Regions from separate parts of the Metasolibacillus sp. FSL K6-0083 genome, predicted to be linked through region 2. Evidence: riboswitches for the same ligand, from Rfam matches in the RefSeq annotation. Region 2 holds a riboswitch; the other holds the start of a gene.

Region 1 (7,766 bases), 1.3 Mb from region 2:
AATAACGATATATTCACCGTCCGTTAGGAGTTTTTCGAAGTTATTTATTTCTTCATATGCCCTACTCCACTCGTCTTTTGTAGCAAAGCCTTCTAGGCGCTCAACAAGCACCCGCCCATACCAAGAGCGGTCAAATATCGCAATTTGCCCATGCTGTGGTAATTTACGCCAAAAACGATGTAAATAATTATAACGTAGCTCATGTGGCTGAGGAGCAGAAATTGGATGCACGACTAATCCGCGAGGGTCTATACGCTCTGTTAATCGCTTAATTGCGCCACCTTTGCCAGCAGCATCCATTCCTTCAAATACAAAAATTAAGCCAATTTTATTATTAAATAAAAACTGTTGTGCATTGAGCATTTCATATTGCAGCACTTTAAGTTTCTTTTTATACATTTTTTTATCCATGCTTAATGTTAAATCTAAATCGCTTAACTTTTTCAATTTTCCCACTCCTTAATCAGTAAATTATTATTATTCTATCCTATTTAGAACGACAAGCATATAGGTAAGCGGTGGAAGTATTTAAAAAACTATAAAAAGTAGCCAGTGTCCAAAGTGCCAACTACTGTATGATATTTTGGACGTCTATCCTGTCTTTTAGTTGTGGGAGCGAAATAAAAGATATATAATTTTTTACGGAAAGGGGAGCGCTATATGGCTCGAACTACATTTTTGTTCAGCTCTACAATTTTAACAATACTTTTTACAATACATACATTTTGGCGTCATTTATTCGGGTTTTCAACATTGGACAGCATCAATCGTTTACCCCTATTATTTTCTCCCGCTAGTTATGTATATTTATATTGGCTAGCTGTTTTTATAGGATTAATAATATACTCTCTACGCAAACGCCATCAAACTTCTATACAACTGTCATTGCTTCTATTAGCTTATATTTTTCTCATTAGCTTTTTCGTCAGTTGGCATGCGGAGCATCATATTATCGCGCTTTTACTATTAATGATACAGCTTCTTTCGCTCTTTATGCTTTATCGGACATATTCCTTAAAGAGGAAGCCGCGACAAGAGCGCGTAGCCATCTCATTATTTTTTGGCTGGATGCTATTTTTAACATATGTCTTTTTCTCATATACGATGGTTTATAATAATTGGCATGGCTTAGGGTTAAGTAATGCTTTATGGGCTGTTATTTTATTAACTATCGGGGCTGCAATGGCACTTCATTTTCGATATCGTTATTTTGATAGGCTACTACCTTCCATATTTATTTGGGGCTATTTAGGTATTGCATGGCATAATGGGTTTGAAGAGCTATTTGTAACAGCTGCGGCGCTATTTTTAAACGCTGTGCTTGTCGCCTCTCTTATTTTTTCGAAAAGCAAGAATAATTAATGCTGTAAAAAAATCAATTACACTTCGGTATAATTGATTTTTTCAAGCTGTTTAGCCGTCCAGTGACAAAGACTGAATTCCTCTTTATCAGCAGATGTTTGAACACCTGCTGAAATGAGCTTAACAAAGGTATTATCTCGCTAGCTGTAGGGTTTGGAAACTTCTATATCTGTCGCCTTATTATCGGTATAAAAACACGTGCTCCTACGGTTATTCGTCGCAAAAAACATTGGTCCTAGATGTTAATTATGTGGTTAGCATAGAGGGAGCTTCTTAATGTTTTCAACAAAACAGCAAAGAGCTGTATGATAAGCGGTTTATTCATACGCTTTTCATACAGCCCCTATTTCTTTAATCTTCTAGCTCTGTTAAAATTATTGGTTTATTCTTTGTCACAATAATAGAATGCTCAATTTGTGCAACAAGTGATTTATCTGGAGTAATAAATGTCCAACCATCACCTGCTTCAACGATATGCTCTGCCTTCGCTGAGATAAAAGGCTCAACAGCAAGCACCATACCCTCTGTCATAATTGTTGAATCCCACGCATCATAGTAATTTAAAATATGGTCAGGTGCTTCGTGCAGTGAACGCCCTAAACCATGTCCTGTTAAATTCATAATGACTGTTAGCCCATTTGCATTGGCCTCACGCTCAACCGCTTTTCCGATTTGATTCAATTTTGAACCTGCTTTTACTTTCGTCATTGCACGTTCAAAAGCAGATTTTGCTACAGTACACAATTTTTCCTTATCGGCATAGCCTTCACCAACAACGAAAGAGATGCCTGTATCTGCAAAATAGCCGTTGTAGGAGCCTGATACATCAATATTGACTAAATCGCCCTCTTGAATTACTTTATCACCAGGGATACCATGTGCAACCTCGTGATTCACACTAATGCAAGTATACCCCGGGAAATCATACTCTCCTTTAGGTCCAGACAGCGCACCTGCCTCCTCAAACATGCGTCCAGCTATTTCATCTAGTTCTTTTGTTGTAACACCTGGCTTCGTAGCAGATTTCATCGCCTCACGGATTTCCGCGACGATACGACCAATCTTTTTAAACGCATCTAATTCTTCTTGAGTAGTTACAATCATCTTAAACGCCCTTCCTTTAAAGAAAATCTTTAATTACTATACCACAAATGTACAAATAAATTGTATATTGGACTTCCACCAACAAAATTATAAATTTTCTGAAGATTTTAATAATTAAGCATTTACTCAAACGCATGAGGTGATGCAATGACAAGCTTAGCTATTTATTTTGTATTATTTATCATCCCTATTTTCATTTTAACATCTATCATTGTTAAGTTATTACTTAATAATTTTAAAATGACAGAAACAAGGTTATTAAGTATTGCGTTACTAAGTTTTTGCTTTGTATTATTGGGAAGCTTTTTACGTTATACTTCCTCATTTCAATACGTCCCATTTTATACTTCGATAGTAATTGGTTTGGGTATTTTAGTTTTCCTTTCTACTCTTTTGCATTTAGTGTATGTATTACTAGTGAAATATTGCCACCTTCAAACAAGTTGGTTAATCGATATTCTTTTTTACATGCCCGTATTATTTCACGTAATTGCCCTTTCTTTAGGCTTTCGTTTATCTGCTGATATTTTTTATAAGCAAGGTCTTTGGATTTATCAAAGTATGTATGCGGAGAAACGACGTATTAAAGCATTATTAAAAGAAACGCTTTAGGAAGCAACCGTGCTAAGTCGGTATTTTGGTCGTTTTTGGTATTGCTTATTCAAATCAATTATGCCAAGGCGTAAAATTTAAAATAAGCATAAAGCTAATTTTTCATTGTACTGAGGAGAAGCTCGATTTTTGAGACAGCCCTTTCTTCTTTGCTAAAATCATCAATTATAAATGGTTTGATTAGGAGGTTTTTTTATGAATAGGCTTTCCATATATTCAATAATTCTTGCAGTTTTAGGCATGCTATTTTTTATTCTTTCAAGTGTGTCAGTAGGGTGGAATAGAAGTATAGCTACGCCTGGAGGACCACCGCCTCTTACTACTTGGGAGGTAACCTTGTTTTATATATTTTGTGGCGTAGGACTGCTTTGTTTTATCTTGAGCTTTGTAGTGGGGGTTTTAGGCTTCAAAATGAAAACAGGGAGTAGATTATTAAGATATATAGGTCTTCTATTAGTCCCAATTATCCTAATTTGCTCAATATCCTTTGGACTGCTTATTGCTATAGCTCTTGGCTGAAAATTTCATTCATTTTCATCAACTACCAAAGGGAGTTGTCCGAAAAGTCTATTTTATTTTGACACCGCATTGAAATCGATGTTTTCATCGCTTCCCTTTTACTGAAGGATAGCGCAGCTAAAACCAATGTCCATCCCATTTTTAAAAGAGGCGTTTTCTGTTTATCGCGTATTAACAAATTTGTTTGCGACGAGTAACCGCAGAAGCAGGCTGTAAGACCCCCACTTCAAAACAGCAGATAAAAACAGGATGTTTAAGTGGGGGATCAAACAGCCTGTAAAAACTAAGAATGAGGCCAACACGATGTTGGTCACACAAGCGTTTTCGCAGGATGCGAAGATCCTAGCTTGTGTTCCTCTATCACCAATCAGTGGGGGGCAAAGCCCCCACTGATTGAAGGTTCACTTTATAGGAATCAACATTTTGTGAAACATCATCGCTACTGTCCAAAATGCCCGCTATGCACGGCTTTTTGGACAGCCTCCCTACCTCTATATCAAATATTCGCTAAAATGCTGTACCTATCGCTTCGCTTTCGGTACAAAGTGGTCGTCTCAAAATGATTTTTCAGATACCCCCTTGATATTTTACTTTATGCTACCTTTAATAGTCTTGGCGCAGTTGAAAACAATAAAGAGCCTACAATTATTGTTAAAATAGCAGACGGAATCATATGTGTTGCATTATAAATAATTGAGTAAATCCATGGGTTTTGGTCTCCTGCATATTGAGAGAAGAACACAACACCTGATAACACATGCGTAATAAACGAAAGAGTAGCACCGAGCAAAACGCCTATCGTCATATATTGTGTAATCGCTTTTTTATTTTTTTCATGAAGCGCATTTAATAGTGGCTTGCGCATTACTGCTGCCAAACCAACTACCGTTGAGGCTAGCCCAAAATCTAAAACGGCCTGAAACCAATGCAAAATATAGCCGCCCATCATCGCACTGATTATCCCCTCAAGAAATCCTGTTGCCATACCAGCAAGTACACCATGTCTAAACGCTACTAATACAATTGGTAGCATGCCAAAGCTTATTGAGCCGCCCTGTGGAAGACTAAATGCCAGCTTGCCTAAAATAAAGCTAAGTCCTGCCATAATCGCGATTTCCATTAAAATTACTAAATTTTTATTGTTCATAACAAGTCTCCTTTCTTTTGTTCATTGGAACCAAGAGGAAGAATAGAAAACAAAAAAGCAATGTTAGGACAGAGCCTAACATCGCTTAGAAGTCGGTTTCTATCCACATCCCTACGCAAGCTTTAACTTACAGGTTCAAAGAGTCAGTACAACGAGTGTACAATCTCAGCCGACTTAATCGGCTCCCCTTGTGGTCATATGATGATTTATTTGTTAGAACAGTTTCATTGTACTGAATATCGCTTTGTATTTCAATACGTTTTAGTGGATTACTGAAAGTAGTTAACTAATGCATATCTAGTTATTCAGCTACTGGCTTTTTCAATAAGCCAACAATAAGCGCTGTGACAATGGAACCTACTATTACTGCTAGCAAGTATAGGATTGGGTTTCCTTCAACAACAGGGAAAACGAATACACCACCATGTGGCGCAGGAAGTCCAATACCAAATATCATCGTTAATGCCCCTGCTACTGCTGCACCTATAATTGAAGCTGGAATCACTCGGACTGGGTCTGCTGCTGCAAATGGAATTGCGCCCTCTGTAATGAAAGATGCGCCCATAATATAGCATGTTTTCCCTGCATCTCTTTCCCTTTTGGAAAATTTGCGTTTGAAAAATGTTGTCGCAAGTGCTAAACCTAATGGTGGCACCATACCCCCTGCCATTACTGCTGCATGTGGTGCAAAATTTCCCGCATCAATCATAGCGATACCGAATGTAAAGGCCGCTTTATTAATCGGTCCACCCATATCAACTGCCATCATACCACCGAGCAATAAACCAAGCATAACTAAGTTTCCTGTCCCGAGGCTAGATAACCACGATGTAATTGCCTCATTTACCCCTTTTACAGGCTCAATTATAATGTACATCATAATAAGTCCTGTAAATAAAATGCCAAATAGAGGATAAAGCAGTACAGGCTTAATTCCTTCTAGTGACGTAGGCAATTTATCAAATACTTTTTTCAGACCAAGCACTAAATAACCCGCTAAAAACCCTGCAATCAAACCACCTAAAAAACCTGCCCCACCTGTTGCTGCCATGAAGCCACCAACCATCCCCGGTGCAAAGCCTGGTCGGTCTGCAATACTCATCGCGATAAATGCCGCTAATACTGGAATCATTAAACCAAATGCATTACCACCACCGATTGTGTTCAATGCTTCGGCAATTGGATGATAAGAAGGATCTGTCGGGTCAAATGCTTTAATTCCAAACATAAACGATATTGCGATTAAAATACCGCCACCAACAACAAACGGAAGCATATTTGATACACCATTCATTAAGTGCTTGTAAAAGCCTGAGCGCTTCTCCTTTTCTGTTCCTTCCTGTTTTCCTGTTGCTGTATGAATAGGTGCATCTTGCTCTAACGCACGCTCAATTAACTGCTGCGTTTTTCGAATGCCATCTGCTACTGGCACTTGAATCACATGCTTCCCAGCAAAGCGTGCCATCTCAACCTGTTTATCTGCCGCTACAATAATAGTCGTCGCTTCCGCAATCTCCTCTGCCGTTAGCGCATTTTTCACACCTGTTGAGCCATTCGTTTCAACTTTAATATCCACACCCATTTCAGCAGCCTTTGTTTTAAGTGCATCAGCAGCCATATACGTATGAGCAATACCTGTTGGGCACGCAGTTACAGCTAAAATTTTTGCCCCGGGTGAAGCTACTGACTTTGCTGACACTATTGGTTGTTCTTCATCCTCATGATCCTGACTATCAATAAGTGCTAAAATTTCATCCTCTGATTGTGCCTTCAATAACTGCTCACGGAATGCCGCATCCATTAATAACATCGATAAGCGCGATAATGTTTCTAAATGCGTATTGTTCGCCCCCTCTGAGGCAGCTATCATAAAAAACAAATGACTTGGCTGACCGTCTAATGCCTCAAAATCAACACCCGCCTGTGAGCGTCCAAAAGCGAGTGCTGGCGTGCGCACTGCGTTTGTTTTAGCATGTGGTATCGCCACCCCTTCCCCGATACCTGTCGTACTTTGTGCTTCGCGTGTTAAAATAGCTTCTTTAAAGGCTTTAGCATCTACTAATCTATTAGCCACATCTAATTTCGATACTAGCTCATCAATCACCGCCTCTTTAGATGTTGAAGCTAAATTTAAAATCATCGTATCTTTTTTCAACAGCTCAGTAATCCTCATCCTTCTCTCCCCCTTATACGTGAATTAATTGAATTTGCGGCAGTAGCTCCTCTACTTCTGCTTGCGTACATAGCTCTAATGAAAAGGCCGTAGCACTACCAGAAGCCACCCCATACCGAAATGCCTGCTGCACATCTCCCATGCGAAAATAACAACTCAAAAACCCTGCCACGACAGAGTCGCCTGCACCTACTGAATTTTTCAGTACACCCTTCGGTACATTTGCATAAAGCGCCAACTCCTTGCTGAATAACAAAGCACCAGCACCAGCCATTGAAACAATCACATGCTGTGCGCCCATTTCAACAAGTCGCTTCCCATAAGGAATTGCCTCTTCTATAGTTTCTATCGTGACATTAAATAACTCACCAAGCTCATGATGGTTCGGCTTAATTAAAAATGGGCTATTTGGCAAAACATTTAATAATACTTCGCCTGTTGTATCAACAACTACCTTCGCACCTTTTTGCGTCACTGTCGCTGCCATTGTTTCATAAATTGTTGCTGGCAGACACTGTGGAATACTTCCTGCTAATACAAGTACATCCCCATCAGCCAATCGATTAATTTTATTCAATAAATTTGCTAGCTCCAGCTCTTGAATTGTCGGTCCACGTCCATTGACTTCCGTCTCCTGTCCCGTCTTAAGCTTAATATTAATGCGCGTATCCTCTTGAACATGAACAAAATCCGTCGCTATTCCCTTTTGCTGTAAGGCATTCACAATATAATTACCTGTAAAGCCTCCTACAAATCCTAATGCCTTGCTATCTGTCCCTAATCGCTTCAACACTTGCGATACATTTATTCCTTTGCCCCCTGGAAATTTTGCTTCTTTTTGAATAAGAT
Region 2 (7,766 bases):
TTCCATCAACTATTTTTGCGCGATAGTAAAATTGTTGGCCGTTGAATTGAACCTTGCATAGTAACTCCAATAGCTCAACAACGACACCTACTTCTTCTAATGCCTCGCGAATAGCTGCTTGTTCAATTGTTTCATCCTGTTCTACCTGACCTCCTGGAAAAACAAAATAGGTTTGTCCATTTTTTATGCGTTTAATTAATAAGACATTATTATTTTCTTCTATGACAACTGCGCTACGAATCCCCAACATATTACCCCTCCATCTTTTATGAATATGATAAAATATAACTTCAAAAGGAAGTGATTTGATGCGTTACTTACTAGTTGGTCTTGCTGGAGCTCTTGGAGCATCTTTACGCTACGCTATTAGCATTTATTTCGGTGAGCAGTTTAATAGCGATTTTCCGCTTGCCACATTGTCCATTAATTTAGTTGGTTCCTTATTACTTGGCTGGCTTACTAGCTTTTTACCACGCTTTCCAAATATCAACCCGAATATTTCAACAGCGATAACGACAGGATTTCTTGGTGCATTTACTACCTTCTCCGCCTTTAGTGTAGAGTGTGTAGCATTATTAACGAATGGACAAGCGCCTGTCGCTTTTAGCTATATCACTCTAAGTTTAGTTGGTGGCTTTATTTGTGCATTTGTTGGCTTACGTCTCGGTACAAAGGAGGGTAATTTATGATTTACGTCGCAATTGGTGGTTTTTTTGGAGCTATTAGTCGCTTTGCCATCAGCAATTGGGTAAAGCAGCATGTTCACACATATTTCCCACTCGCTACGTTTTGTATTAATTTACTTGGCTCGTTTTTATTAGGTGTATGCATTGTACTTTCACCTAATTCATCATGGCAGCTACTATTTGGTACAGGCTTTTTAGGTGCATTTACGACATTTTCTACTTTCTCTGTCGAGAGCGTGAAGCTTTATGAAAATAAAGGGCTGCTCGCAGCCGTGCTTTATATGAGTGCGAGCTGTCTCCTAGGTATATTACTTGCATTTGCAGGTGGATGGTTAATGGGCGTCTAGCATTTCTGGGACGCTCCTATTTAATTTCCCACTCCACCGTGGCTTCTCCAGCTGCCCTATTTCCTGTAAGAACAATATAATATGTACCGTCCTTTTGGATTTCTACTTGATAACGATTTGCACCGAGTTCCTCTTGACCAATAGGATGACCTTGCGCATTTTGGAAACTGTACCCTCCCCCACCATTTCCAAAATGAACAACAACTTCAAAAGTAACAATATCACCCTTTTCCAGCTTTAAAGGAATTTTATGCTGACCATTGAAATGCTGATACGTTACATTAAATGTATTTTCAGTCATCGTTTCTTGCCAGTCTTTTTTTGTTGTGAAATCGAACTGAATCATAATTAGCAAAAGTAAAGGTAGTGCGATGAATGCAATGTTAAATGCTTTAGAATTTTTAGCAATTGTTTGTCCGCCTAAAAAAATACCTGCTACTAAAGCACCTGTAACACCCGCAATAAAAGTAAATATCGACAAGCCAAATGGTAAGAAGAAGAGAAAGCCCGCTAAAATATATAAAGCATTTTTATAACGGGTAATTTGCTGCCATTTTTCTGTCACTGCATCAATAATGCAAGTTATAATAATTCCATAGCCAAAAAGTATTGCCCAAAGCGTCCATGAACGTGCCGCTTCACTAAACTCATATAAATTAAAATTCGTGATTACAAGTAAATAGCCAAAAATAATTGAAAGGGCAAAGCCAGCCGCTGCTAGCTTTGATGAAATATAGTGCCATACCATCACAAGTTCCTCCTACAGTTTTTTCGTAAAACAAATAATGCAGTTTGCTTCGATAAAGCCTAGCTATACATGCGTTCTCAAGCTCTCTTCATTGTTTTAATTCACAATCACTTACAAACTCCACACAGCCTTGCGGACGAGCCCATTCTCCACATGTAGCAACTAATTTTTTCACAATACATTGCATGTGGGCATTCGCCTCCACATAAAAGTGAAAATCCAATAAGTAGAGGGGGTTTCCTCATCCCCACTGATTGTTAGTTGAACCAATTGGGCAGTGAATCTCCCACTTATCCTTAAGTCGATTTTCACTCAAGTCTTGAATTGGGTGTCTTACTGCCCGTTTATGCGGAATAAACCTTCTAAGTAGCCGACAGGATTCGTCTTCGTTCCTTCAACATAATCAAAACGCTGTAAAGCCAATCACCTGTTTTACCAAATTTTTTGGGCTAATGTCGCGACTTGCTGTGCGTCTCCAATGCTGCTTCTCTCAGTCTCATTTTCCCTGCTCCTTGAAATATGGCTACCTTTCTTTATTTCTAAATAATATTTCCATTTTAATATAATTACAGTAGAAAGAATACTCTACTTTAAATAGGGTGCTAAACAATTTAACATGAGTAGTATGGGTTTTTATCTATACAAATAGTTTTTATCGTTTTTCCAAGCAAGCTTTTCAGTTCTTTTTTCAGCACTTCGATTAAATGAAGCCCTGCATATCCTCCACCGACGATAACAATTGTTTTCATTATAAAAACTCCTCCTTTTATCCATACAATGAATAACAAGGAGGAGTTGTGACATAGCTATTAAAAACTTTTATTCATTTAGTTTTTTTGCTGAAGAGATGAAAATTTTTTAACTGTTTCCTCTATATTTTCACTTTGACAAATCGCGGAAATAACCGCAACGCCATCCGCCCCTGCTGTCAGCACCTGTTCAGCACGCTCCGCTGTAATACCACCAATTGCAACAATTGGAAATGTAGGATATGTCGCTCTCGCCTTTGCTAAAAATGCGACGCCTGCTGGCTCGTTTGCATCTGCCTTTGAAATAGTTGCGAAAATTGGCCCAATGCCAACATAATCAGCTCCACCTGCTACAGCAGCCTGCATCTCGTCCTCATTGTGAACGGATACACCGATTATTTTATCGGGTAGCTGCTGGCGAATTTTCACTAACTTCATATCATCCTGTCCAACATGAACACCATCAGCATCAATAGCTAGTGCTAGTTCAATGTCGTCATTAATAATAAAGGGAACATCATATGCAAGGCAAAGTGCCTGACAGCGCTTTGCAAACTCTAGTAGCGCAGCACCTTTAAGTGCCCCTTCTCCCTTTTCACGCAATTGAAAAATGGTTACACCAGCCTGTAATGCTTCTTCTAAAATATGAAGCGGCTCACGCTGACAATTTATAGTACCCATAATAAAATAAACGGCTAGCTTCTCACGTTTCAATGCAGCTTCACCTGCCCTTTCATTTGCGCTTTACGATACGCAAAATGATTCGTTGGCCCATGTCCATTTCCAATATTTAATGGGTGTGAAATCGCTGCTTGAATGAAATGCTTTGCTTCTATAATAGCATCACGTAAAGCATAGTCCTTTCCTAAAAATGCTGTTAAAGCTGCGGAAAATGTACAGCCTGTCCCATGTGTATGCGGTGTATCAATGCGTTCACTGCTCATCGCAAAGAAGGAGCCGTCAGCAAAATATACCATATCAACAGCTTCCTCCCCCTCTAAATGACCGCCCTTCATCACCACACATTGCACACCAAGTTCTAAAATTTTCTTTGCCGCTATTTCAATATCTGCAACTGTTGTAATTGTAATGCCTGTAATTTCTTCAGCTTCTGGAATATTCGGTGTAAGGACGGTTGCAATAGGTAGTAACTTCGTTTTTAATGCATAAATCGCCTCTTGCTGTAACAAGCTTGCGCCACCCTTTGCAATCATAACAGGGTCTACAACAAGCTGCACACTTTGCTTGCGTAGCTCTACCGCTACGGCTTCAATAATTTCTGCGGAAAATAGCATACCCGTTTTTACAGCAGTTACTTGTAAATCCTCAAAAATCGCGTTCATTTGGGCAACGATAAATTCAGGGGAAGCAGCTAAAATATCCGATACACCAAGGGTATTTTGAGCTGTTAACGCTGTAATCGCAGATGTGCCATAAACGCCTAGCTCCTGAAATGTTTTTAAATCTGCCTGTATGCCTGCCCCACCACTACTATCTGAGCCAGCAATTGTCATAACAATATTCACATTCATCAGCCTTTCGCATATTTTTCTAAGCCATTTAATACTTCTACTTGGAACGAGCCGATATATGTTGAATTGTGCTCCGCTTCTTCAGCTATTACCTTATACGTTTGTAAAAGCGATGCCAAATTGGCTACCGGTCCTCCTTCAAGTGTTAGCGCCGCAGTACATAGTGCACTTAATAAACAGCCTGAACCTGTAACGAATGTCATGCGCTCATGACCACCCGTTACTTTTTCTACAATTTTTCCATCTGTCACAATATCTGTCGCACCTGTTACAATAACAATTGTAGCATATTTTTTGGCTATTTCTTGCGCAACAGAAATGGTATCAATATTTCCTTGCCCACTATCGACTCCTTTTGCTTGCCATTCTACACCAGCTATGGCAGCAAGCTCCCCTTCATTGCAGCGAATTAATTGGAACTGCACTTGCTGCAATAGACTTTGAATTACTTGCTTGCGATAGTTCGTTGCACCAACCCCTACAGGGTCTAGCACAACAGGTATCCCGTGCTTATTCGCCGTTTTTCCTGCCGCAAGCATCGCAGGAACTTTAGATTGGTTTAATGTGCCGATATTAATTAATAAGCCGTTCGAAATGGAGGTCATTTCCTCCACCTCACTCACTTCATCAGCCATAACTGGTGAAGCACCAATTGCTAAAAGTCCATTCGCTGTAAAATTTGCTACTACGTAATTTGTTATACAGTGAATAAGTGGATGCTGTTGTCGAATTTTACCTATCGTCATCGTTTGCAACCTCTTTCTCCAAGTTTTTTATTTTCCGGAAAGCTCTATCGACTAATTTGAAGCTCATTTCTTTTTCAAACCTAGCCGAAAAATGAAATCTAAAATTAGCACTCGATAATAGTCGACAAAAAAAGCCCTCTAAACATAGAGAGCGTCAAATACAAGGAAAAATTACTACCGTGTACTTTGCTCCCTACGCCAGTGTTAACTGAACAGGTTCTAAGGGTCAGGTTTTAACCTTCTCAACGCCAAAAGCGTCCCCCTGCAAATTGTTGTCATTCATTATCGTAGCACTAGTTGCGAATTTTTCCAATAGATAATCTATTTTTCTTGCTAAAGAGATATAATTTGAATCTTTTTCTCCTACCACTCGTTCTATTATAGCAAGAGGTGATTATATGAAAAAATGGCTTTCCATCGCAGCAGCTATTGCTATTTTTTATGGCGTGGGCTATTACTTTCTTGACAACGAAATAAATAAAGGTACTTCCCCAAAAGCAAATGGCACAAATGATTTTTTAATTATTTTAGGTGCAAAGGTACGACCAACTGGTGAGCCTTCCTTATCCTTGCAATATCGACTTGAAGCGGCAAACGATTATTTACAAAAACACCCGCATGTACAAGTCATCGTTTCAGGCGGTCAAGGAGATGATGAGCCCGCAACAGAAGCATCTATAATGGCAGACTATTTAATAAGTCACGGTATCTCAGCAGAGCGTATATTACTTGAAGAAGACTCCACTTCTACATATGAAAATTTACTTTTTTCAAAGGAGCTATTACCAGAGGACATTACAACAATTACGATTGTATCTAACGACTACCATTTGCAACGTGCTAAATTTTTAGCGGAAATTATTGGGTTAGAAGCGGACGTGCTTGTAGCTAAAACACCAACATCCGTAGAAGTGAAATCAAGAATGCGCGAGCGACTCGCGCTATTAAAAACATATATATTTAAGCGATAAAGACGTATATTACTTACGATAGGCGCGTCGCCCCGCATATTCAACGCATTGATAACACACTTTGATGCGCTTTTTTACCCCATTTCAATAATTGCGCAAATCTGGCATTCTTCGGGGGTTGTCTGAAAGGTTCATATTGTTTTGACACCGCATTGAAATAAAGGTTTTCATCCCTTCCCTTTTACTGAAGGATAACACTGCTTAAGCCAATGTTTATCACATTTTTAAAGAAGGCGTTCTCTGTTTATATAAATCAATATTTTGTGAAACATCATCGCTACTGTCCAAAATGCTGGCTATGCACAGCTTTTGGGACAGACCTATTTTTTTATGTAATGATTTATTTGATGAAAAAACTCTTTTATCTTTGTTAGCAAAGAGTGCATTTACAACACCTTTAGTTCTTTTCTACTAAATATAACATAAAAAAATAGAGGGCGTCCAAAAACCATTTGGGGACACCCTCTTTGTAAAGTGTTTAATGATAAATCATCGTCAATATTACAAATAGATTTTAAGTATATATTTAATATAAAAGCTACACTTTAAAAATTCTTTTCCGTTAGCCTTTTTCTATTTTACTGTACCCACTCGATAAAATTATTCATAACTTTATCTAAAAATTGAATTGTTGCTTCATCTGTTAAATTACCAGCTGCATCAAATTTCGTATGGGCTGCACCAATATACACTTCATTTCCCTGTAATACAGGTGAACCTAAGCCTGAGGCAAATAAAATATCACGTAAATGCATTTGTGCCTTTACTGTTCCTAAATTGCCCATTGATGCTCCCATAATAAATGACGGCTTGCCAATCATCACTTTATCAACTCGTGATAGCCAATCAATCGCATTCCCTAAAACCCCTGGGATAGACGAATTATATTCTGGCGTAAGCCAAAGCACTGCATCAGCAGCCTTCACTTTCGCTTTAAAATCAACAACTGCTTGCGTTGGATTGTTCTCTTCATCTTGGTTATACATTGGAATATCATGTAATGTTAAAATATCAACCGTTACTTTTTCTGCATAACGATTTTGAATAAATTTTGCTAACATCATATTGTATGATGCTGCACGTAAACTTCCTACAATTGCTACAATGTTCATAAATTTGCCTCCATCTTGATTGCTTCTATAATGATAATAATGTATCCGAAAATAGCATATTTCAAACAAATCATTATTATAAATTAGCTTACTTGATGATGCAGACCTATGACAATTTTTTTGCTCAACAGCAAAACTCGACAAACTGATAATAGATGTCTGTAACCGTCTCTTTACTTAAGCTGTGACATCACGCTTTGTAAAGGACCAATAGCTAATCACAAGGAAAATAATTGCGTATATCGCTAACACCGCCAGAGAAAATGGCATTGTTACACCTGCTATCATATGCTGGCCTTCACCATAATATTGAGTTAAATCTGTATGTGCAAGCCAAACATATTTTGTAAATGAATATCTGCTAATAACCATTATAATTGCCCCACCCATAAAGGTTAAGAACATTGTCAGACCAATTGCTAAAGCACTTGACCTAAACACAGAGCCAATTAAAAAGGCAAAAAGAATGGACATGATAAAATTGCCTGCTGATAAAATCGAAAGTTCAATTATGTTTTTCCAAACATCTACCTCCTGTACTAGACCGTTAACAACTTCTAGTACAGTACCTGTATTTCCGCTATATAAAATAAGAGCAACAATCCAAGCTAAAGCAAAATTAACAGCAAGCATAAAAAGCCCATAAACGAATGTTGCGATAAGTTTTGAAGTTAAAATTTTGGCACGTGTAACAGGGCGAGTTAATAGCATTTTGATTGTACCTGTTGAAAATTCACTCGACACGATACTTGCTCCTACGATTACAGTAAACAATGTCACAATAGATATGAGCTGCACGCCAAAATCCATAAAGCTGGCCACCGTCATACCTGTCGGCGGTGCAATATCATGAGCTAACCGGTATTCAGAAATAG

The links. A riboswitch is a leader RNA that binds a small molecule or an ion and turns the genes downstream of it on or off. The one in region 2 is predicted to bind thiamine pyrophosphate.
Region 1: another riboswitch for thiamine pyrophosphate. It lies ahead of thiT (energy-coupled thiamine transporter ThiT); the one in region 2 lies ahead of thiM (hydroxyethylthiazole kinase).

Annotation. Positions count from the first base shown of each region.
Region 1 covers NZ_CP152046.1:3,269,009-3,276,774, reverse strand. The annotation lists gene MHB51_RS15300 (polyphosphate kinase) at 1-411, opposite strand, end outside; gene MHB51_RS15295 (hypothetical protein) at 661-1,362, shown strand; gene map (type I methionyl aminopeptidase) at 1,714-2,466, opposite strand; gene MHB51_RS15285 (hypothetical protein) at 2,614-3,078, shown strand; gene thiT (energy-coupled thiamine transporter ThiT) at 4,190-4,744, opposite strand; TPP riboswitch at 4,836-4,943, opposite strand; gene MHB51_RS15275 (fructose-specific PTS transporter subunit EIIC) at 5,046-6,917, opposite strand; gene pfkB (1-phosphofructokinase) at 6,931-7,766, opposite strand, start outside.
Region 2 covers NZ_CP152046.1:721,337-729,102, forward strand. The annotation lists gene MHB51_RS03255 (NUDIX domain-containing protein) at 1-250, opposite strand, end outside; gene crcB (fluoride efflux transporter CrcB) at 309-689, shown strand; gene crcB (fluoride efflux transporter CrcB) at 686-1,033, shown strand; gene MHB51_RS03270 (hypothetical protein) at 1,050-1,781, opposite strand; gene MHB51_RS03275 (hypothetical protein) at 2,393-2,530, opposite strand; gene thiE (thiamine phosphate synthase) at 2,609-3,244, opposite strand; gene thiD (bifunctional hydroxymethylpyrimidine kinase/phosphomethylpyrimidine kinase) at 3,241-4,056, opposite strand; gene thiM (hydroxyethylthiazole kinase) at 4,062-4,808, opposite strand; TPP riboswitch at 4,982-5,082, opposite strand; gene MHB51_RS03295 (YdcF family protein) at 5,207-5,779, shown strand; gene MHB51_RS03300 (NADPH-dependent FMN reductase) at 6,358-6,891, opposite strand; gene MHB51_RS03305 (ABC transporter permease subunit) at 7,069-7,766, opposite strand, start outside.